2 linked regions of the Oleidesulfovibrio alaskensis DSM 16109 genome follow. The protein of the gene in region 1 binds, or shares a complex with, the protein of each later gene. Links are inferred from orthologs where the notes say so. Each region holds a gene or a part of one and is shown on either strand. Other genes may lie near its edges. The genes, in order: hslU and hslV.

The links.
Region 2: the proteins of hslU (region 1) and hslV are in contact, whole or in part, in a solved structure (PDB 1G4A), measured with the Escherichia coli proteins. The link is inferred for Oleidesulfovibrio alaskensis DSM 16109 from one-to-one orthologs.

Annotation. Positions count from the first base shown.
Region 1 is NZ_AXWQ01000004.1:9,988-24,982, forward strand. The notes cover bases 6,593-9,584. They hold hslU (ATP-dependent protease ATPase subunit HslU), read left to right. Parts: upstream 6,593-7,409; coding sequence 7,410-8,759; downstream 8,760-9,584. Other genes in these bases: H586_RS0100110 (DegQ family serine endoprotease), read left to right, coding at 6,593-7,205; argB (acetylglutamate kinase), read left to right, coding at 8,780-9,584. In the rest of the region: H586_RS0100085 (Lon protease family protein), read right to left, coding at 1-2,097; H586_RS0100090 (Hsp20/alpha crystallin family protein), read right to left, coding at 2,109-2,540; H586_RS0100095 (peptidylprolyl isomerase), read right to left, coding at 2,702-2,983; H586_RS0100100 (30S ribosomal protein S1), read left to right, coding at 3,141-4,589; H586_RS17680 (alpha/beta hydrolase), read right to left, coding at 4,640-5,617; more of H586_RS0100110, read left to right, coding at 5,763-6,592; more of argB, read left to right, coding at 9,585-9,667; bifunctional pyr operon transcriptional regulator/uracil phosphoribosyltransferase PyrR, read right to left, coding at 9,735-10,268; H586_RS0100130 (IscA/HesB family protein), read left to right, coding at 10,465-10,785; H586_RS0100145 (CgeB family protein), read right to left, coding at 11,379-12,683; H586_RS0100150 (glycosyltransferase family 9 protein), read right to left, coding at 12,701-13,999; H586_RS0100155 (precorrin-2 dehydrogenase/sirohydrochlorin ferrochelatase family protein), read left to right, coding at 14,131-14,793; H586_RS0100160 (cytochrome C assembly family protein), read left to right, coding at 14,780-14,995. UniProt on the Escherichia coli protein: ATPase subunit of a proteasome-like degradation complex; this subunit has chaperone activity. The binding of ATP and its subsequent hydrolysis by HslU are essential for unfolding of protein substrates subsequently hydrolyzed by HslV.
Region 2 is NZ_AXWQ01000004.1:130,262-136,264, reverse strand. What follows is about bases 1,336-4,194. They hold hslV (ATP-dependent protease subunit HslV), read right to left. Parts: upstream 3,107-4,194; coding sequence 2,564-3,106; downstream 1,336-2,563. Other genes in these bases: H586_RS0100650 (M48 family metallopeptidase), read right to left, coding at 3,682-4,194; H586_RS0100655 (macro domain-containing protein), read right to left, coding at 3,119-3,670; ispE (4-(cytidine 5'-diphospho)-2-C-methyl-D-erythritol kinase), read right to left, coding at 1,580-2,563; H586_RS0100675 (ribose-phosphate diphosphokinase), read right to left, coding at 1,336-1,458. Also shown: H586_RS0100680 (50S ribosomal protein L25/general stress protein Ctc), read right to left, coding at 1-453; more of H586_RS0100675, read right to left, coding at 517-1,335; more of H586_RS0100650, read right to left, coding at 4,195-5,133; cysS (cysteine--tRNA ligase), read right to left, coding at 5,135-6,003. UniProt on the Escherichia coli protein: Protease subunit of a proteasome-like degradation complex believed to be a general protein degrading machinery. The complex has been shown to be involved in the specific degradation of heat shock induced transcription factors such as RpoH and SulA.

The sequences.
Region 1 (14,995 bases):
ACGTTGATTGACCGAACCTGTCACAGCTATTCCCTGCCGGATGGGCACACCACTGAGGCTTGAAAACAGAGCATACAATTCAGTGGACGAGGCGGAGTCCCCGTCCACACCGCCGTAGGACTGCTCAAAAGCGATGGAAGCCGCCAGACTGAGGGGCTTGTCCTGCGCAAAGTTCTGCCGCAGATAACCTGCCAGAATAAGCATGCCTTTATTGTGAATGGCACCCGAAAGATCCGCCTCGCGCTCGATATTGATAATACCTTCACGCCCCATCGAGGTGTTGGCAGTAATGCGCGAAGGCTTACCAAACATGTAGTCACCCAGCGAATACACAGCCAAACCGTTCACCTGCCCCACAACTTCGCCATCCGTATCAATAAACACACTGCCGCGGTCTATCATTTCCTGCAGTTTTTCTTCCATCAGGCTCGCGCGGTCTATCCTGGCCTTGATGGCTTCATCCACATGCCGGGCTTCCACCCGGGCATACTCCGCAAGTCTGGCAATATGGCTCGATTCTTCCATAACATCGCGCAACACAGGAAACGAGGTTGAAATCTTTTCCTGCCTGCCTGCATAGCGCACGCCTTCCTCCATCAGCCGGGCCACGGCAGAACGGTCGAACGGAAGCAGGTTCTGCGCCCGCCCGAATGTTTTCATAAGGCGGGCGATTTCATTCACCGCCTCGCTGCTGCGCTCCATGGTGGAATCAAAATCAGCTCTGATTTTAAAAACCTTTACCATGTCAGGGTCGTAATTCCGGAGCATGTGGTATAGTTGCGGTGTGGCCAGCACCACGACTTTCACTTCCATTTTTATAGGCTCAGGCTTAAGCCCCGAAGTCGTAACAAAATACCATGGGTCAAACGTCTGGATTTCTGTCTCTGCATTTTTCAGTGCCCGTTTGAGGGTCTGCCAGACTCCGGGCTCCATGATCGCGTCCATCAGGTTGAGAACAAGATATCCTCCGTTGGCTTTGATGAACGAACCGGAAGCGATTTTAGTAAAATCGGTACGCCAGACTCCGCTACGGTCCATCACCCGGTCTATGCCCCCGAAAAGGTTGCGATATGTGGGGTACGACTCCACAATAACCGGACGCCCTTTTTTCTCTGCATTATCCACTATCAGATTCGCCTGATAGGGGTGAAGGATAGACTCTGCTGACACCGGCATCATAGGCATGCCCGGCATTCCCTGCGGAGTCTGACCTATCATTCGTATGGTATCCAGATTCTCAGCCATATCAGCCAGCATGGCGTCAAGATGACGGATCACCTTTTCATCTTTAAACGATTCATACAGGGGCTGGGCAAGTTCAGCGGCTGCATTGCCGAACATAAGCTTGTCTACTTCTTCACTTTTCTTCTTAACTTCTTTCTGCAGGTGCCGCACTTCAAGAAAGATGGCATCTATCTCTTCTTTCAGTTCTTTGTATTTTTTCTGCAGGCTTTCCAACTCTTCCTGAGGAAAACGTCCCTTATCCGCCATTTCCTCAAGTTTCATCAGGTGAACCGGCTCTCCGTCCACCAGCGGAACGATATCGGGGCGCTGCACCTGCCCCATCTGCATATTGACCAGCACAAATCCCGCATCACGCACACGTGCTTCAAGGTTTTTAAAAAAATCACGTGTCTTTCTGTCATGCGCCTCAATTATTTCATTCTTGCTGTTGATATATTCCTGACTTTCAAACAGCTGAGGTACTTCACGTTTGATATCTTCCAAAAACTGCTGCACGGCTTCTTTAAAACGCCGTCCTTCTCCCGCGGCAAAGCGCAGCAGCGCCGGCTCATCCGGATTGCTGAAATTATTCACATAACACAAGTCATCAGGTGTACGATCTTCCGCTGTATGATTCTTCAACAGCCGCTTGACCATTGCCAGCTTGCCGATACCGGCAGCACCGGTCACAAAAATATTGTACCCTTTCGCCTCGATACCCATTCCCATACGGAAAGCATCAACCCCCCGGCGCTGACCGATAATATGCTGCTGCTCATCCAGCTCCTCGGTGGAATCAAAAGGCAGGGACTCCGGGTCAAGAGTCCAGCGCAACTGCTCGACGGGGACAACGGGAATCTGTTTTCTGGTCATTGCACTCTCCATTACGCGCCGGTTTTCTTTATCTTTACAGGAATTCGCCGCGGCTCTGGTCTTCTGCATTTCGGCATACGGATACGCACCACGTCGTTATCCAGCTCCGCTTCCACTTCATCAGTCCTGACCTTGCACGGAAGCCGGAACCGCGTTTCGTAAACGCTGCGCTGACTGGTACACGCGCAGGAACTGCGCTGGTCACAGCGCATACTCAACATGTCACCGGTGACGCTTATTTCGATATCTTCCGGCTTCATACCCGGCAGATGCGCTTCCACCAGCACTTCTTCACTGTTTTCCGTCATCTGAACCGCAGGTTCCAGCAGCGGTCTGCACACAGACGGCAGGCCAAGCCCGGAACATAACCTGTCAAACATACTGTCACTTTCAGATTTAATTCTCTGCAGCTCCTCATTTTTCCATATCTTCAAATCAGCCACGACCCTCACCTCCGTAAGCGCGTGAATACAGGTTCATAGTCTGTAGCATTACTATAAAACCCCAATGAGGTGAACATGTTTGCCAAAAAAAGACATAACAGGAAAAAGATATAAAAAAAGGCGCCCGCAGGCGCCCTTAATCAACAGAAGTTTCAAAAATTTTATTCTGAACGCTCTGTGATTTCAAGAAGATGAAAACCGAACTGGGTACGCACAGGACCGTGCACCACGTTCAGATCGCCGCTGAACACGACTTCATCAAACTCCGGTACCATCTGGCCCTTGCGGAATTTACCGAGATCTCCGCCCCTGCGGCCGGACGGGCAGCGGGAATGTTCGCGGGCGATATCAGCAAAAGCCTCACCGGCTTCGATGCGTTTTTTCAGCTCAAGGCAGGCTTCTTCAGTATTCACAAGAATGTGTCTTGCACTTGCAGTTTGCATTTTGTCCTCCTGGGATTGGTCGTCACAAGTGATATCATGCCTTTTGCCACGACAGACGGCACGATGCAACATGATTCGCCTTGCGTAGCGCCGTCGTGCGGAGTATACCCCGAAAGCGCAGCCGGATGGCGCGTATTTTTCTAGGAGGCTCTAACCTATGACTGACGATCAGAACCAGACAGGCAGTGACAGCTTCGCTGACCTTCTTGACCAGTACTCCCCTGAAGCCGGATCCCCCCTTAGGGTAGGAGAAAAAGTAAAAGGCTCCGTTGTGGCCATGGATGAAAGCAGTGTGTTCATCGCCACCGGATCCAAGGTTGACGGCGTGATAGATGCGGAGGAACTGAAAGACAAAGAAGGCAATGTCACCTGCGCGGTGGGAGATGAACTCGACCTGTATGTAGTGGCAATCACACAGGGCGAAGTACGCCTTTCCCGCTCTGCGGGCAGTGCAGGCAGCGCCATGGCACTTACAGAGGCATTTGAAAACGGCGTGCCTGTGGAAGGCAAAGTCACCGCCCAGTGCAAAGGCGGATTCAATGTCGAGGTGATGCAGCGCAGGGCCTTCTGTCCGGTTAGCCAGATCGACAGCCGCTTTGTGGAAAATCCTGAAGAATACCTCGGTCAGACTTTCCAGTTCATGATCACCCGCTGCGAAAACAACGGCCGCAACGTTGTTGTCTCGCGTCGCGTACTGCTTGAGGCTCAGCAGGAAGAAAGCCGTAAAGAGTACATGAAGACACTGAATGAAGGGGATGTCGTCGATGTATGCATCACCCGTCTGACCAACTTCGGTGCATTTGCCGAACTGGCTCCCGGAGTCGAAGGACTCATTCATATTTCCGAACTCGGCTGGGCCCGTGTCCAGAGTGCGGACGAAGCCGTCACCCAAGGTGATACACTGCGCGCCAAGGTGCTTAAAATCGAAAGCACCGCCAAAGGACTGCGCATTGCTCTTTCTGCAAAGCAGGTGATGGAAGACCCGTGGAACACCGTAGCAAACAGACTTGCCGCAGGAACCGTGGTGGAAGGCAAAGTTGTGCGCTGCACCCCCTTCGGGGCTTTTGTCGAGGTGCTTCCCGGTATTGAGGGTCTCGTGCACATCAGCGAAATGTCGTGGACCAGGCGCATTCTCAAAGCCGAGGACGTGGTCACTCCCGGAGACACAGTTTCCGTAAAAATCAAAGATATCGACAGCGCCAAACGGCGGATAAGCCTGAGCCTGAGAGAAGCCGAAGGTGACCCGTGGGACGGCGCCGCCGAAAAGTTCGCCCCCGGAACCGAAGTAACCGGTACGGTTGAAAAATGCGCTAAATTCGGGATGTTTGTTAACATCGCTCCGGGAATAACCGGACTGTTGCCTCAGTCCCGCATCAGTGCAGCTCCCAAGTCCGGTCTGGCAGGGTGCAAACCCGGTGACACCGTCACTCTGGCGGTCATGGAAATCAATCCTGCGGAACGCAAAGTGACCCTGACCACCAAGGACGCTGCCCGCCAGGAAGATGCAGAAATACCTGCAAGCTACCGCGTGCAGCCCAAGTCGTCGCAGGGCGGCGGATTCGGCACACTGGGGCAGGCGCTTAAAGACGCACTTAACAAAAAGTAGCCGTCACGGATAATGACAAAGGGGGCCGCAAGCCCCCTTTTTTGTACACATCACCCTGCTGTCACCTCCGCGGCGAATGCTCCCGCTGCAGCCAGCGCCCTGCGGCCTGCATGGAACCGCGTGTATGTACTGACAAAGCCATGCACCGTGGGATACAGAGCCAGCCTTGCGGAAACGCCGGCCGCGCGCAGCCGCTGCACAAACAGTTCGCCGTCTGACCGCACCGGATCATAAACAGCATTAAACACTGCCGCCGGTGCCACGCCCTGCAGATTCTCTGTATAAAGAGGAGACACGGCAGGATCATCACAGGCCATTCCCTGCGGCAGGTAGGCGTTATAATACCAGCGGACAGACTCTTCCGTAAGGCCGAATCCGGTAGCACACTGACTGTGTGACGCACCGCTGCTTGCCATATCGACGCACGGATAAAAAAGAATCTGCCCCCGCAACGCCTCCAGCCCCGCATCCCGGGCATACACAGCCAGCGCGGCAGCCAGCTGGCCTCCTGCACTATCGCCCGCGACCACCATTCTGCCACCGTTGACCCCGGCTTCTGCCGCATGGGCGCCCAGCCAGTGCAAAGCGCAGATACAGTCGTCCTGAGCCACCGGATAGCGATGCTCCGGTGCAAGGCGATACCCCGCAGCGGCGACGGCCAGCCCGCTGCGCAAGGCAAGCTCGCGGCACATGGCTTCATGCGAGTCAATGCTTCCCTTAACAAACCCACCACCGTGCAGAAACAAAATCACCGGCAGGCAGCTATCAGCAACCGGACGGTATATCCTCAGCGGAATCGAGCCGCGGAAGACAGGCACGGCATGCTCTTCCACCGCGGCCATGGCCGGAGCCTGCTCAATACCTGTCCTCAGCCTCTGTTCATAATCATTTCGTATGTCTGCAATATCCTGCCGGGCAAGCGGCACGCCGCTGCCCGCGGCTGCGGCCAGAAACGCGCCGGTTTCCTCGTCCATAGTGTCATACCCTTCAATGCAGGTGACGGGTATCGTTGCCGATTCGTTCGCCATGACGGCCTCCTGTACAGATATGTCGTATCAGACAGCGTCTGATATGCAGCACGGTGGTTTACAACACAAAAATAAGCTCTATTATCGTTACGTATTGCCACGGCCTCCAGTTTTGAACCAAGGCAGGTTACAAGGAGTAACTTATATGAACCGATACACCAAACGCCTTCAGCTCACGTTGCTGACAACCGTATTCGCGCTGGCCGCCACCATGGCCCACGCGGCCGGAGTTCCTGATTTCACCGCACTGTCCGCAAAAGCCGGACCGGCAGTTGTCAACATCAACACCGAAAAAAGCGTGGAAAACAAAATTCCCGAACAATGGAGAGAATTCTTCCAGAACAGACCCCACGGTCTGCCTTTTGATGATTTCTTCAACCAGTTCGAGCGTTTTTTCAACCAGCCCCAGCGCCCGCGCAAACAGCGCTCGCTCGGTTCGGGCTTCATCATCTCTCCGGACGGATACATTGTCACCAACAACCATGTGATCGCCGGCGCCGATGTAGTTTCGGTAAACGTGGAAAGTGCCAAAGGCGAACCGGACACGTTTGAGGCCACTGTTGTCGGCACCGACAGCGAAACAGACCTCGCTCTGCTTAAAATCGATGCAGGCCGGCCGCTTGCCACCCTGCCGTTCGGTGATTCCGACGCACTTCAGGTCGGCGAATGGGTTATGGCCATCGGCAACCCCTTCGGTCTTGACCACTCGGTGACTGCAGGCATCATCAGCGCGCTGGGCCGCGATATCCGCTCCGGTCCATTCGACGATTTCATTCAGACTGATGCGTCCATCAACCCAGGCAACAGCGGCGGCCCCCTCATCAACAGTGACGGCAAAGTGATAGGCATCAACACAGCCATCATAGCCAGCGGTCAGGGCATTGGATTTGCGGTACCCAGCAACCTTGCAAGAAGGGTCATAGAAGAACTGAAGACAAACAAGCGGGTGGCCCGCGGCTGGATAGGCGTCACCATTCAGGACATTGACGAAAATACCGCCAAGGCGCTGGGACTTAAAAACACCAGAGGCGCGCTCATCGGCAATGTCCTCAGCGGGGAACCCGCAGACAAAGCCGGAATACGCGCGGGCGATATCATCATCAAAGTGAACCGTAATGAGATTTCCGGTGCCTCTGACCTGTTGCGCACCATCGCCGACCTGTCCCCCGGAGACAAGGCCACAGTGGTCGCCGTGCGCAACGGTGCGCAAAAGACCTTCACTCTCACGCTGGGCGAGAGAGGAACAGAAATGGCAGCCCGCGATGAAACCCCGCAGCAGAAGCAGAATGCCGCCACAGGTCAGCTGGGGCTCAAGCTGCGCCAGATGACAGAACAGGAAGCCGGACAGCTTGGTCTCGAATCAACCAATGGACTGCTTGTGGTGGGTATCCAGCAAAATTCACCCGCCGCCATGGCAGATCTGCGGCCCGGCGATGTGATCCTGATGGCGAATCTGAAGCCTGTGAACACCGTCGGCCAGCTGCAGAAAATTGTTGAAGGCGACGCCGCAAAGCGCGGAGCCATCATGTTCCAGATATACCGCAGGGGTGAGACGTTTTTCCGCACGCTCTCCCTGAGTGCCGAATAAAGCCTGTTCACCGCCTCATCAAGGGGATGCGCCATGCGCATCCCCTTTTCTTTTCCCCTTTTGCCCTTGTCTGTGCTGTGACAGATGCTTACAGTTGGCATCAGCCACGCATGCTGCTGCTGTCTCTGCCCGCCGTCCGCTTTTTTCACGGCCCGGACAGCCACACACTGCGCGCTGATATCATATGTCTTTCAAGGAGCAACCATGAGCGTACTCACGCCCAGAGAAATCGTTTCAGAACTGGACAAGTATATAATAGGTCAGGAACAGGCAAAACGAATGGTGGCGGTGGCACTGCGCAACCGCTGGCGCCGGCAACAGCTGGAACCTGCCATCAGAGATGAAGTGGCTCCCAAAAACATCATCATGATGGGCCCGACCGGTGTGGGCAAGACGGAAATCGCCAGACGGCTCGCCAGGCTTTCTTCCTCCCCCTTTCTGAAAGTCGAAGCCACCAAATTCACCGAAGTGGGTTATGTGGGGCGTGATGTGGAGTCCATGATCCGCGACCTGATGGAGATCAGTGTCAATCTGGTACGGGAAGAGGAACGGGACAGTGTCAAAACCCGCGCGGAAGCCGCAGCAGAAGAACGGCTTCTTGACCTGCTGCTCCCCTCTTCCCCTGCTGTAAACACAAGCTTCGACACCCCGCAGACACCTGCAGGCGGCGCAGAAAATACCCGCAACAAGTTGAGAACGCTCTGGCGTGAAGGCAGGCTTGATCACAGGGAAGTGGAAATGGAAGTGGAAATGCAGTCCGGTCCGCAGATGGATGTCATGACCATGCCGGGCATGGAGGACATCGGTTCGCAGTTCAAGGATATGTTCAGCAAGGCATTTCCGCCTAAACGCAAACGGCGCCGCATGAAGGTGGGTGACGCCTATGCCATTCTGCTGCAGGAAGAATCGGAACGGCTCATCGACCATGAAAAGGTCATAGAACTGGCAAGAGAACGCGCAGAACAGACAGGCATTATCTTTCTGGATGAAATAGACAAAATAGCCAGCAGTCAGCAAGGCGGCAAAACCGCCGACATATCGAGAGAAGGTGTCCAGCGTGACCTGCTGCCCATTGTCGAAGGCTCTGCGGTCAATACCAAATACGGCATCATACACACTGACCATATCCTCTTCATCGGAGCGGGAGCATTCCACTACAGCAAACCTTCCGACCTTATTCCCGAACTGCAGGGGCGTTTTCCGTTGCGGGTGGAGCTGACGGCGCTTGGCAGCAAGGAATTTCTCCGCATTCTTACAGAGCCGAAAAACGCCCTGACCGTACAGTACAAAGCTCTGCTGGCCACCGAAGGTGTGCAGATAGAATATACCGAAGATGCGCTGGAGGCTGTGGCCGACTTTGCACAGGAAGCAAATCAGGAAACAGAAAACATCGGCGCACGTCGCCTGTATACCATAATGGAAAAAATTCTTGCAGATCTTTCTTTTGAAGCTCCTGACAAAAGCGGAGAGCGTATAGTCATAGACAGGGAATATGTCCGGCAGCATCTTGCAGATATCACTGCAAACAGGGATCTTACCCGTTACATACTCTAAACCGTGATACGGAGCATACCGTGCAGAACGATGCGTTCAAATCCAAGGTTCTCATTGAATCCCTGCCCTACTTCCGCCAGTTCAGCGGTGAAACAGTTGTCATAAAATACGGTGGCAACGCCATGATAGACGAAAGTCTGAAGCAGGCTTTTGCTCTGAACATCGTGCTGCTCAAGTATGTCGGGGTCAATCCTGTTGTTGTACACGGCGGAGGCCCCCAGATAGGCCGCATGCTGCAGCAGCTGAACATTCCCACAAACTTCCGCGAAGGCCTGCGTGTGACGGATGACGCCACCATGGACGTTGTGGAAATGGTGCTGGTCGGCAAGGTGAACAAGCAGATCGTCAACCTGCTGAATCTGAGCGGCGCCAAGGCTGTGGGGCTTTCGGGCAAAGACGGCCAGCTGATCAGGGCCCGCCAGATGGAAATGGTGATCAGCAAAGAGGCTCAGGCACCAGAAATCATTGATCTGGGCAAAGTGGGAGAAGTGACAGGAGTGGAAACAAAACTGCTGCACAGCCTGCAGCGGGACGGCTTCGTTCCCGTCATTGCCCCTGTGGGCGTGGACGAAAACGGAGAGACTTACAATATCAACGCCGACCTTGTGGCCGGTGCGGTAGCCGGTGCACTGGGAGCAAAAAGGCTTCTGCTGCTCACTGATGTTCCGGGCATTCTGGATAAGGACGGCAGACTCATATCTTCGCTCGATACAGCCCGCACCATGCAGCTGTTTGAAGACGGTACACTGAAAGGCGGCATGCTGCCCAAGGTCAAGTGCTGTCTGGAAGCTCTTGAGGACGGGGTTGAAAAGGCCATGATCATTGACGGACGCATCGAAAACTGCGTGCTGCTTGAGCTCTTTACCGATCACGGCATCGGTACGGAGATCACCAGGGCCTGTTCCTGATTACAACCGGCAGGCGGAACCGCCGGGTTCCGCCTGCCGGACAACATGCATGCCGGACAATCTCTTGCTAGCGGCGCAACAGCATCACAGCATCGTCGCCGTCACGCTCCGACACAAGGACATTGACCTGCTCGTCCCTGCCTGTTGTGAGTGACTTGCCCACATAATCAGCATGTATAGGCAGCTCTCTATGCCCTCTGTCCACCAGAACCAGCAGCTCGACCCTCTCCGGCCGACCGTAATCAAGAATAGCTTCAAGTGCGGAACGGATGGTTCTGCCTGTATAGAGCACATCGTCCACCAGCACTATCCGGGCGTCATCCACGGCAAAAGGCAGCTCCGTGCGGTTGATCATGGGCTGGGTGTCAAGACTGGTCCAGTCATCCCGGTAAAGATTGATATCCAGACTGCCCAGAGCAACCTCTCTGCCCAGCCGGGCGGACAAAAGACCACGCAGTCTGCCCGCTATGTCCACCCCGCGGCGCTGGATGCCCACCAGAGCAAGATTGTCCGCGTCTCCGTGGCGTTCAAGTACCTCACAGGCCAGCCGCTCAAGCGTTCTGGCTATGTCCTGTGCCGAAAGAATGCACTTTTTCTGCATAAAAAACCCTTTCCGGTCTTGCGTTAGCTTTTTGCGTCCCCATATGTATAGCGTTATGCGGGGCAAGGCAAATGGACAGCCACAAACCGCATTTGACTTTTCCTGTTAAATTCTGTATATTTATCAGGTCGATACATAAAACGAAACACATTGGAAAAATCTATGATACCATTGGTTTTTCCATGGAGGATTCACAATGATCACACTGCAGGAAAGCGCCGGCAAAGAGCTGGACGCCTATTTCACCGACAAAGAAAAATCTCCCATCCGCATTTACCTCGCCCCCGGCGGCTGCAGCGGTCCCCGTCTGGCGCTGGCGCTGGATGAACCCGGTGAAGCCGACACGACGGAAGACGCAGGTGGATATACCTTTATCATGAACACCGGACTGTTTGAGCAGGTAGGTAACGTAACCATCGACCTGACATGCAGCGGGTTCACCCTGACTCCCGAAATTCCCCTGCCGGGCGGCGGCGGGTGCAGCGGCTGCGGTAGTTCCAGCAGTTGCTGCAGCTAATATAGCGCGCACACCAACGGCCCTTCGGGGCCGTTTTTTTTATTGCGGCTTCCCATGCCAACCTTCCACGGAAACGGGCAATTTTCAACCATGCTAGAGTTTTCATCTATGGGTTTTGCCGTTTGCATTGACAAAGCTTGCTGCGGCCCTTACTTGTTGCCCATACCAGAACCGTGGAGGAACGGAATGTTCGAACTTACCGATACCGCTCACAAGGAGCTGGAATCCTACTTTGCGGACAAGGAGCGCACTCCTATCCGTGTGTATCTTGCGCCCGGTGGCTGAAGCGGCCCCAGGCTGGCATTGGCTCTGGATGAGCCAAACGAATCTGACAACGTATACGAAGTGAAAGGTTTCACCTTTGCCGTAAACAAAGAACTGATGGAACGGGCGGAGTCCATCAGGATTGATCTCTCATACATGGGATTTCAAGTTGAATCCGGTCAGCCTCTCGGCAGCGGCGGCGGCTCTTGCAGCAGCTGCTCCTCCTGCGGCTAGACAAACACCCGCACCACCGGCCTTCCCGCAGGGAAGGCCTTTTTCATGCACACACAAAAAGCGGGGCCGCCATATGGCGGCCCCGCTTTACCTGTTCAGGCATACTGTTTTTTCCACTCCTGCAAAAAAAGCAGTGCTGTTTCCAGCTCCGTCAGAGTGCCTTTACGCTGCCGCACCGCCCAGCACAGATCATCAAATGACGCATCTGCCGGCAGGCCCAGGCGTTCGAGCAACTGCCCGAGCTCCGCTGTGAGCTCCGATGGCAGTTGCGCGCCGTGCAGGGCACTTTCCAGCGTACGGCGCACTGCCGGCCATGAGGGACGCTTTGCACGCACAAAATCAAGCAAGGCCTGCATCCGGTGCTCATAAGTATGCTCACGCAGCACCCTTTCTCTGGCACGAAGAGCATACGCCTGCCGCGCCTCTTCATCCTCCAGATAGTCCCGGATCAACCCGTGCATCTCCTCCACAGAGCTGAAGGTGACAAGTTCATCACAGGCAAAAAGTTCGGGCAGCAACGACCGTTGGTCCACAAGCTGAAACGCGCCGCACGCCGCCAGTTCAAATGTCCGGGGATTAACAAAATCTCCGCGGCCGACCAGTTCACTGGCGTGCACACTTGAATGCAGGTTAAGGTTGATACGGGTGGCATTATAAATTCTAACCGCATCTTCGGGTGAAACGCGCGCCCCGCCAAGCTGTACATGGCGCTGAAGCAAAGGCTCGCCTTCCCACTCCGTACCCCATATTTTAAAATCATATCCGGTAAACTGCCTGAACGCCAACCGTCTGTTGGGATAACCGGCCCCCATAAACGAGACATCGGCACCAAACCGGCGCTTTTCCACGGGGCTGAGGTCCACAGGCTTATGGAACGAGGCAAGAGCCGCCAGAGGCAGATACAGAGCGCCTTCCACACCCAGTTCTTCCAGCTTGTCCAGAAAATCATCCTTCTGGATAACTGCAAAAAAGTCATAGTACGGTGCAAAAGCACGCCAGTATGTGAACAGCCGATGGTCTTCCACAAACCACATGGCCGTTGCCACCCCGTCTCTGCGCAGCCTTTTGAGCGCCTGTCTGCTCAGAGGGGCCTGAGCAAGCGCCAGCACCAGATCAGGCTCAAAGGTCTCCACCTTGGCCAGCACCGCCTGCGAGACCACCTGCAGAAAACTGTTTTCCAGATACTCCAGACGATCGGTGGTGACACGCAACCCCTTCAACGCCGAAAAGGCCGAATGAAAATCCGGAGCCTCGAAAACCTCGACGGTATGCCCCAGATTACGTAACGCATCAACGCAGTACCGTCCCACGGGCAACGATCCGCCATACATGGGAAGCACCACCAGCACCCGCGCCTTTTCACCGCGCGACGCAGCATCATCACAAAGGGAACTGTTCATCATCACCTCGAAATAAATCAGCAGAAACCCGGCACGTCCGCGACATCCGGAAAGTCCCGCCCCGCCGCGTCCAGCATCCAGTCGCTCTCGCTGAAAAGAAAACGGCCCAGACTGTCCTGCAGTGCCATATCCTGCATGGCGCTCAGGCCTATGAGCCCGGCCCCTGCATTGGCCGTTTCCGGGCACACATGCTCCGCAACCAGCCGCCTCAGCTCCCGCCGCTCCGGCGCGGCCATATCCTCTCCGAACACGGGCAGATACGTCACACCCACGGCATCAAACATGCTGACAAGACCGGACAGATGCTCCGGATACGCTTCTGCGGCCTTACCGGCCAGCACCTGAAGAAACCGTTTGTCGGCAAAGGGAGCGAGGCAGGCCACGGACACAGGACACGGCCGGTTTTCCTCGCACGGGGAGCACTGAACCAGTCCTTGCCAGACTCTGTGCCCCATACCGTAAGGGCCCGTCTCGAAGCACCAGGCGGAAGAAAGAAAAAAAGCCTGCACGGGCGTACCCAGATGAGCAGCAAGATGCATGGTGCCGGTATCGGGAGTTATCAGCGTATCCAGCGTACCCACAACTTCGGCAAGGTCCGTGTACCCTGTTTTGCCCGCCAGCGTTACGGTACGCTCCACCATGGGGCCGGAAAAGTGGCGCATCAGCTGTCTGGCCAGCGTTTTTTCCGCAGCGGTGCCCAGCAGTGTTATTGCCGGACCTCCGGTTCCCTCAAAAACCGCCTGCACACAGGCGGCAAGCACTGCAGGCGGCAACGAGCGGCGTGAATCACGTCCGGCCAACACCACGCCTATACCGCCTCCCCCGCGTGCCGCCACGGGATTAACTTCTCCTGCACACACAGGGTTGCGCGCAAAATATGCCCAGAAGTCAACAAGATTGAGCGGTGCTATGCGGCGTTTTCTTGTCCAGCGAAAGGCCAGTCTTGCCCACAGCGGCACCTCAGGCTGCCCGCTGCGCATGGCATAACCGCGCACACTGTCAGCATCAAACAAAGCGGACAGCGAAAAATTAAGACGCGAAAAATTAAGATTATATACAGCGTCAAAACGCTCTGAAGCCAGCCTGCCGAACAGCATTCTGCTTGCGGCAAACACTTCCGCCGGAGAACCCGCTCCTCTGTGTGCCGCAAGGCCGTGCACGCAGAGCTGAGGATATACCAGACGGGCAAGCGGAACCAGCGAACTGTCCACAGCCAGATGCACCTCGTCATAGCGGCCGAGCAGCGTCAGAATGAGCCGCTTGGTCTGTATAATGTCCCCGAATCGGGCAAGCTGAATCACCAGTGCTTTTTTCATGTATTCTCTCTATGCGTAATACCTTTTTTTACTAGCCTATTCCGTCATCAGCGGCAAGAAGACCACACCGGCACTTTCCCCTTTTCCTTTACAGCGCACAATTGTATAACGCGGCAATGCGATATTACCCCATGTTGCTCAATCTTCAGGGAGCCGCCTGCCTCATCGTCGGCGGCGGGGAAGTAGGCAGGCGCAAGCTGCAGGCACTGCTGCCCTGCGAGCCCGCCTCCGTTATTGTGGTCGACCCGCGCACCGCCTCTTCGGACTGGCAGGACTTGCTATCCGGCGGTACGGTAGTGTACGAATGTCGTCCATTTGATGAAAATGATGTGACCGGTAAGGCGGTTGTATTTGCCGCTACGGGCAACGCCGCAGTAAACGCCGCAGTCGCCCGCGCCTGCAGGCACAACGGCATCCCCTGCAACGTGGCCGATGCCCCGCAGTCCGGCAGCTTCATTGTTCCCGCGCACTTCACCAGCGGAGACATTCTGGTCGCCCTTTCCACGGGGGGGCACAGTCCCGCTCTGGCACGGCGCATAAGGTCCGATCTTCAGGAATGGTTCGGAGACAGATATACCGCTCTGGCTGCCTTTATGGGCAGGGTGCGGCCTCTCATTCTGGATATCGGGCTTGAAACACACCGTAACACGGAAATTTTCAGAAATCTGGTCAATTCAGACCTCGCAGAAATGCTCCGGCATAACCGCAACACAGAAGCAGAAGCTCTTTTACGGAATCTGCTTCCCGAACAATTGCACAACAGAATCGGAGAGTTGCTGAATGAGCTTGCTTAAGCTGCTTACCCTGACCATTATCGTGCTCTACTTTCTGGGCACCTGTGTCGAGCTGTTCGGGCTGGTTACACGCCGCCAGCGAGTGACAAAGGCGGCATCGTGGCTTACCGTTGCCGGTTTCGGCGTGCATACCCTGCTGCTGGTCTTCAACATTCTCGACTCTTCATGGGCCGAAATGACCAAAGGGTATTACATGCAGATG
Region 2 (6,003 bases), 120 kb from region 1 along the record:
TTCCATGTTGGAAACATTAATGTCGATCACCTTGGGCATGGAACCGGGCTTGGTGAATACATCAACAAAGTCACGGTACACTTCCATGCGGCCGCCGATCTTGGTGCCTTTGGCCACACCGGTGATTTTAAGCGGAATACGTGCCTTGATGGGCTTTTCCATGTCCACGCCGAACAGATCGACATGGGTGAAGAAAGGCTTGTAAGGATGGCGTTCGATCTGCCAGATAAGGCAAGGAGCGGTTTCGCCTTCGATATCAAGGTTGAAGACCGTGGTCTTGCCGGCGGTTTCGTACAGCTTTTCCAGCTGGGTACCGTCAATAGCTACGGGAATGTTTTTGCCCTCGCTATTGTAGAAAATGCCGGGAACCTTTTTGGCGGTGCGCAGCTTGCGATTGGCACCTTTGCCCAGTCCTTCACGCTTCTGGACGCTCAGTGTCATCTGCTGGGACATAAGTTCTCTCCTTTCAAAAAACGTCGCGCTTATTGGCTGCGCGTGTGATACGGTGTTTACAGGCTACACAAAAAGCACGCTGACGGACGATTCCGTGTGGATATTATGGATGGCCTTTGCCAGCAATCCCGCAACGGAAAGTACCTTCAGTTTGCTGCATGCCTGAAGTTTGGACCCGAGCGGAATGGTGTCGGTGACAACCACCTGCGAGAAAGAAGATTCGCAGAGCCGCTCAATGGCCGGTCCGGACAGGACAGGGTGCGTTGTGCAAGCCATCACTTCCTTGGCTCCCTTGGTAAGCAGAACATTGCCTGCGGCTACCATGGTGCCGGCTGTGTCGATCATATCATCAACGACAATGGCTGTTTTGCCTTTCACTTCGCCGATAACGTTCATGGCCTCGGCCTGATTTGGTTTATCGCGTCGTTTGTCGATGATTGCAAGAGAAGCGCCCAGACGTTTGGCATAGGCGCGTGCGCGTTCCACACCGCCCGCATCGGGCGATACGATAACAATGTCGTTGGTGACAGTCTGACGCAGGTAGTCAAGAATGACAGGTGCGGCGTACAGGTTGTCCACCGGACAGTTGAAAAATCCCTGAATCTGTCCCGCGTGCAGATCCACCGTGACAAGCCGGTGCATCCCCGCAGCTTCCAGCAGGTCCGCCATCAGTCTGGCGCTGATGGGAGCGCGCGGGCTGACCTTGCGGTCCTGACGGGCGTACCCGTAGTAGGGGACAACCGCAGTCACACGTCCGACACTGGCTCTTTTCAGAGCGTCAAGCATCAGGCTGAGCTGAATCAGGTTGTCGTTGACAGGAGCGCAAGTCGGCTGGACGATGAAAACATCATCTCCGCGAACATTGTCGCCTATTTCGATTCTGATTTCACCGTCACTGAATGTTTCGCACAGCGTGGGGGTCAGATGGCAGCCGAGGTGGTTGCATATGGCGCTGGCTAATTCCGGATTGGCGGTGCCGGTAATAATTTTTAAATCGCCATGCATGGTAATAGATCCGGGACTTTTTTATGGTTCACGCAAAAAAAATGGCAGGGGCGGAAGGACTTGAACCCTCGAATGACGGGACCAAAACCCGTTGCCTTACCAACTTGGCGACACCCCTGCATTATAGTCGGTGGACGTATACTGCAATGCTTCTTTGACAGAAGTGGAGCATTGCCGCCTCGGCCTGAGCCTTGTCCCTGAAAAGGCCGAACAGACTGGAACCGCTGCCGCTCATCAGAGCAGCCGAAGCGCCGTGCGCAAGAAGCGTGTTCTTGTGCTGTCTCAGTTCGGAATAGGCCGAGAAAACCACCGTTTCAAAGCTGTTAAAGAGCCACAGGGCACGAGAGACAGGTTTACTATCGGCTTGCCGTTCAGTTGTCAAGCTGCGGCAGGTATTTTTTTTCCTGCCTGCGCAGCCTGTTTCGGCCCGTACCGGGCGGTCCGGCCCTGTTGTCTGCAACTGTGCGCAGGCCGCCGGTGCGTGCGCGGCGGGCAACTGCCCGCACGGGTGATGCAGCCCGCTCCGGTAAAGAGTGTCCCACCGGTTATAAGCCCATGGAGTGGAAACCTGAACTCCGGGGCAGACTAGTACAAGGTGCCACCCGGAAAGGTCAAGGGGCGCGGGGACAAGTTTTTCACCTACGCCTGTTGCAAGGCACGGCGTGTTATGCAGAAAAAAGGGCACATCGGCACCTACCTGCGCAGCTATTTTTGCCAGAGCGGTGTCAGAAAAACGTGGAGCTCCTCCCGCGGTGTTCAGCAGCTTGAGCACTGCGGCCGCGTTGGCACTGCCGCCGCCCAGTCCGGCGCCGTCGGGTACCCCTTTTGCAAGGCGTACCTGCATGGGCGGCGGAGTACCGCCTGCTGCCGCGAACGTGTGCCATGCCTTGCAGATGATGTTTTTGTCGCCGCACAGGTCGGCCCGTTCGCTCAGCACGGTCACTCCATGCGTTGCGGGGCTGATTTCCATCAGGTCAAAAGGCTCTGACAGCGGATAGAACAGCGTGACCAGTTCGTGGTAGCCGTCAGGCCGCACTCCCGTTATCTCCAGAAACAGGTTTATCTTGCACCCCGAGCGGATGGTCTGTTGCGGAACGGTAAGCATTTATGCCCGCCGCGCGTTTTCCACGGTCAGGTGGTCATTGGTGAAAACACACAGCTCGCCCGCAATGGCCATGGCTTTGGTCACAATTTCCTGAGCGCTCAGGGCCGTGTGGCGTTGCAGTGCCCGTGCCGCGGCCAGAGCATAAGGGCCGCCGCTGCCGATGGCTGCCACGCCGTCGTCCGGTTCAATGACGTCGCCGGTGCCGCTCAGCATAAGCAGGGTGGTGCCGTCCGAAACGAGCAACATGGCCTCAAGTCTCCGCAGAAACTTGTCTTTTCTCCAGTCTTTCGCCATCTCAACGCTGGCGCGCAGCAGGTTGCCGCCAAATTCTTCCAGCTTGGCTTCAAAGCGTTCAAACAACGTGAACGCATCGGCCGTTGACCCTGCGAATCCGGCGATGATTCTATCTTTATATATGCGTCTGACTTTGCGGGCTCCATGTTTCATTACAATGGCCTGACCGAGCGTAACCTGTCCGTCACCGGCCATGGAAACACCTTCGTCATCTTTTACCGCCAGAATAGTCGTTCCTTTCAGATCCATATGTCTCTCGCTTTACAGGTCTGGCGCCGCATCTTGCGCAGCTTTCAACCAGATTGTGTACATTTGTGCCGTATGCAGCACGAAGGTTATTTTTGCGGGGGCGCCCTGACAGGCCAGAGCCTGTGCGGCACACGCCAGTGCCACCCGGGCGGCCGGCGATGCCGGATACCCGTATGTTCCGCAGCTTATGGCCGGAAAAGCCACATGGGCGAAACCGTTGCTGCGGCACAGGGTGAAGCAGGATTCGTACGCCTGTCGCAGGGTTGTCTCTTCATTGTTTTTACCGCCGCGCCACACGGGGCCGACAGTATGAATGACATGGCGGGCCGGCAGTCTGTGGGCAGGGGTGACCATGGCCTTGCCTGCGGGCAGTAGTCCGTGGCGGGCCACCCAACGCGAGCAGTCAGCCAGCAGCGCGGGGCCTGCGGCTGCATGTAAGGCTCCGTCAACACCCCCGCCTCCGGCCAGACGGCTGTTGGCCGCATTGACAACGGCGTCGGCTTTGAAAAGGGTCAGATCGCCCTGCAGTATTTCCAGACAGCCTGTTGCTGAAGACCATTGCATGCCGCAGCCCTCTACCAGAACTCCGCACGTTCTGCATGACGGGTGTCAAACCGTTCCAGTTCGGCCTTGTCATCCTCTGTGCGGGCAAGTGTTTCCGCCTGCTTGCGGTGAAATTCCACTTTGCGTTTGTTGTTGGCGTAGAGTGCGCTGTATGCCAGCTGCAGATGACCTTCAAACAATCGGTTGTTTTCTCCGAGCATGCGCCCGTAGTAGTAGTGAACTTCTGAATCTTCGGGCAGTTTCTGTAATACCTGCCGGTAGTATTCCACGGCTTTGTCCACCTGTCCGTTGTCTGCCAGCAGCCGTGCAAAGAAAAACAGCGCCATCAGGTCGTGCGGGTTGTTCATCACTGCCCGCTGCAGCAGTCCTGCTGCGCGCTTGCTGTCTCCTTTATTATAGTGGAAGCGCCCGGCCTCACGCAGGACGAGAGCGTCTGAAGGCGCAAGGCTGACTGCCTGATCAAAAAATTCCGCTGCGGTGGAGATTTTGTTCTGCCGCGCGTAGACAATGCCTTTGCCCATAAGGGCCAGTTCCGGCGGCAGTGTTCCGGAATTGTTGAAATAGTGCATTGCTGCTTCCTGATCGGCAAAGCGGGCCCTGATAAGGGTCTGGATGCGCCGGAAGCGGGTGTTGTCATCTTTGATTTCGCGCTGGGCAGCGGGCAGCAGGCGGACCTGATTGCTCAGATACTGTATACGCTGCTGTACGTCGGGGTGTGTGCTGAGATATTGCGGCACACCGCCGCCGCTGCGCCACTGCTGGTTCTGAATGTGTTTGAAGGCGCCGGGCAATCCCCAGGGTGAAAAACCCGCCTTGATCAGGTACTGCATACCCATCTGGTCGGCTTCGCGCTCATCTGTGCGGCTGTAGTTGAGCATGGCGGCCTGAGTGGCCGCGGCAGTGCCGAAAAGCATGGCGTCCTTGGCTTCCCCTTTGCCCAGCAGCAAACCGGCCAGCAGTCCGGCCATGGACAGCAGACTGACTTTTTGTGCGGCCTCGATGCGTTTGGCCACATGGCGCTGGGTCACGTGCGCCAGTTCGTGGGCCAGCACCCCCGCAACTTCCGATTCGTTTTCAAGATTGAGCAGCAGACCGGTGTAGACAAAAACGTATCCGCCGGGCGTGGCGAATGCGTTCATGTTATTGTCCAGCACCACGCTGGTTTCAAAAGGAAAAGGCTGAGGCGGAATGACGGCCTGCAGACGGGCCACAAGTTCCCGCACATAATCTGCTATTTCAGGATCTTCAATGATTGGCAGGCGGGATTTTACAAGAACTCTGAACTTTTTGCCCAGTTCGATTTCGTCTTTGACAGTGAATTCACCAAACCCGAAGGCGTGCGCCGGAGCGGCAGCAAGCGGTGCCAGAACAAGGTTCAGGCAGAGCACTGCGATTAGCAGAGCCGCGTACCGGCGCCGCACAGGGCGCCGGTAACGCGGAATGGTGAACTCGGGTGCTGCCATATCAGGCTATGTCCCAGACGGCTCCTGCGGGGGTGTCCTGTACTTCGACGCCCATACGCGCCAGCTCTTCGCGGATGGCGTCCGACCGTTCAAAGTCCTTGGCCTTGCGTGCTTCCTGCCGTTCGAGAAGCAGCGTTTCAACGCGGGCGGTATCAACGTCCCTGCGGGCTGCGCGGCAGTCTCTCATTTCGCGCAGAAACTCTGCCGGCTGCCGGGTAAACAGTCCGAGCACTGCGCCCCAGCGGGCCATCATGCTCTGCATGCGCAGCAGTGCATCACGGGCCTGCGCGCTTTTGCGCATGGTCTTGTCTTCAATGATGCGGTTTACCAGACGGACGAGACCGAAGATATGCCCCAGCGCTGCGGCTGTGTTCAGGTCATCTTCCATGGCTTCGTTCCACGCGCGTTCTGTTTCATCCATTTCGCTGAGTACTTCTTCGGGCAGGGGCGCTGCGGACCACTTGGTCTTCTGCAGTTCGTTTTCCACAAGATTCAGCGTCTGGTAGATGCGCCTCAGGTTTTTTTCCGCTTCATCCATACCGTCAAAGGTGAAGTCTATGGGGCTTCTGTAATGCTTGGTCAGCAGGAAATAGCGCAAAGTTTCCGGCAGGTATCCTTGCAGAATATCGCGTATGGTGCTGAAGTTGCCGAGAGATTTTGACATTTTTTCAGCATTGACCTGCACAAAGCCGTTATGCACCCAGTAGCGTGCAAATTCTTTACCGGTGGCGGCTTCGGTCTGGGCTATTTCGTTTTCGTGATGCGGAAACACAAGGTCCTGACCGCCGCCGTGGATATCAAGAGGCAGCGGCAGGTGTTTTTCGCTCATGGCCGAACATTCGATATGCCAGCCGGGCCGGCCGTTGCCCC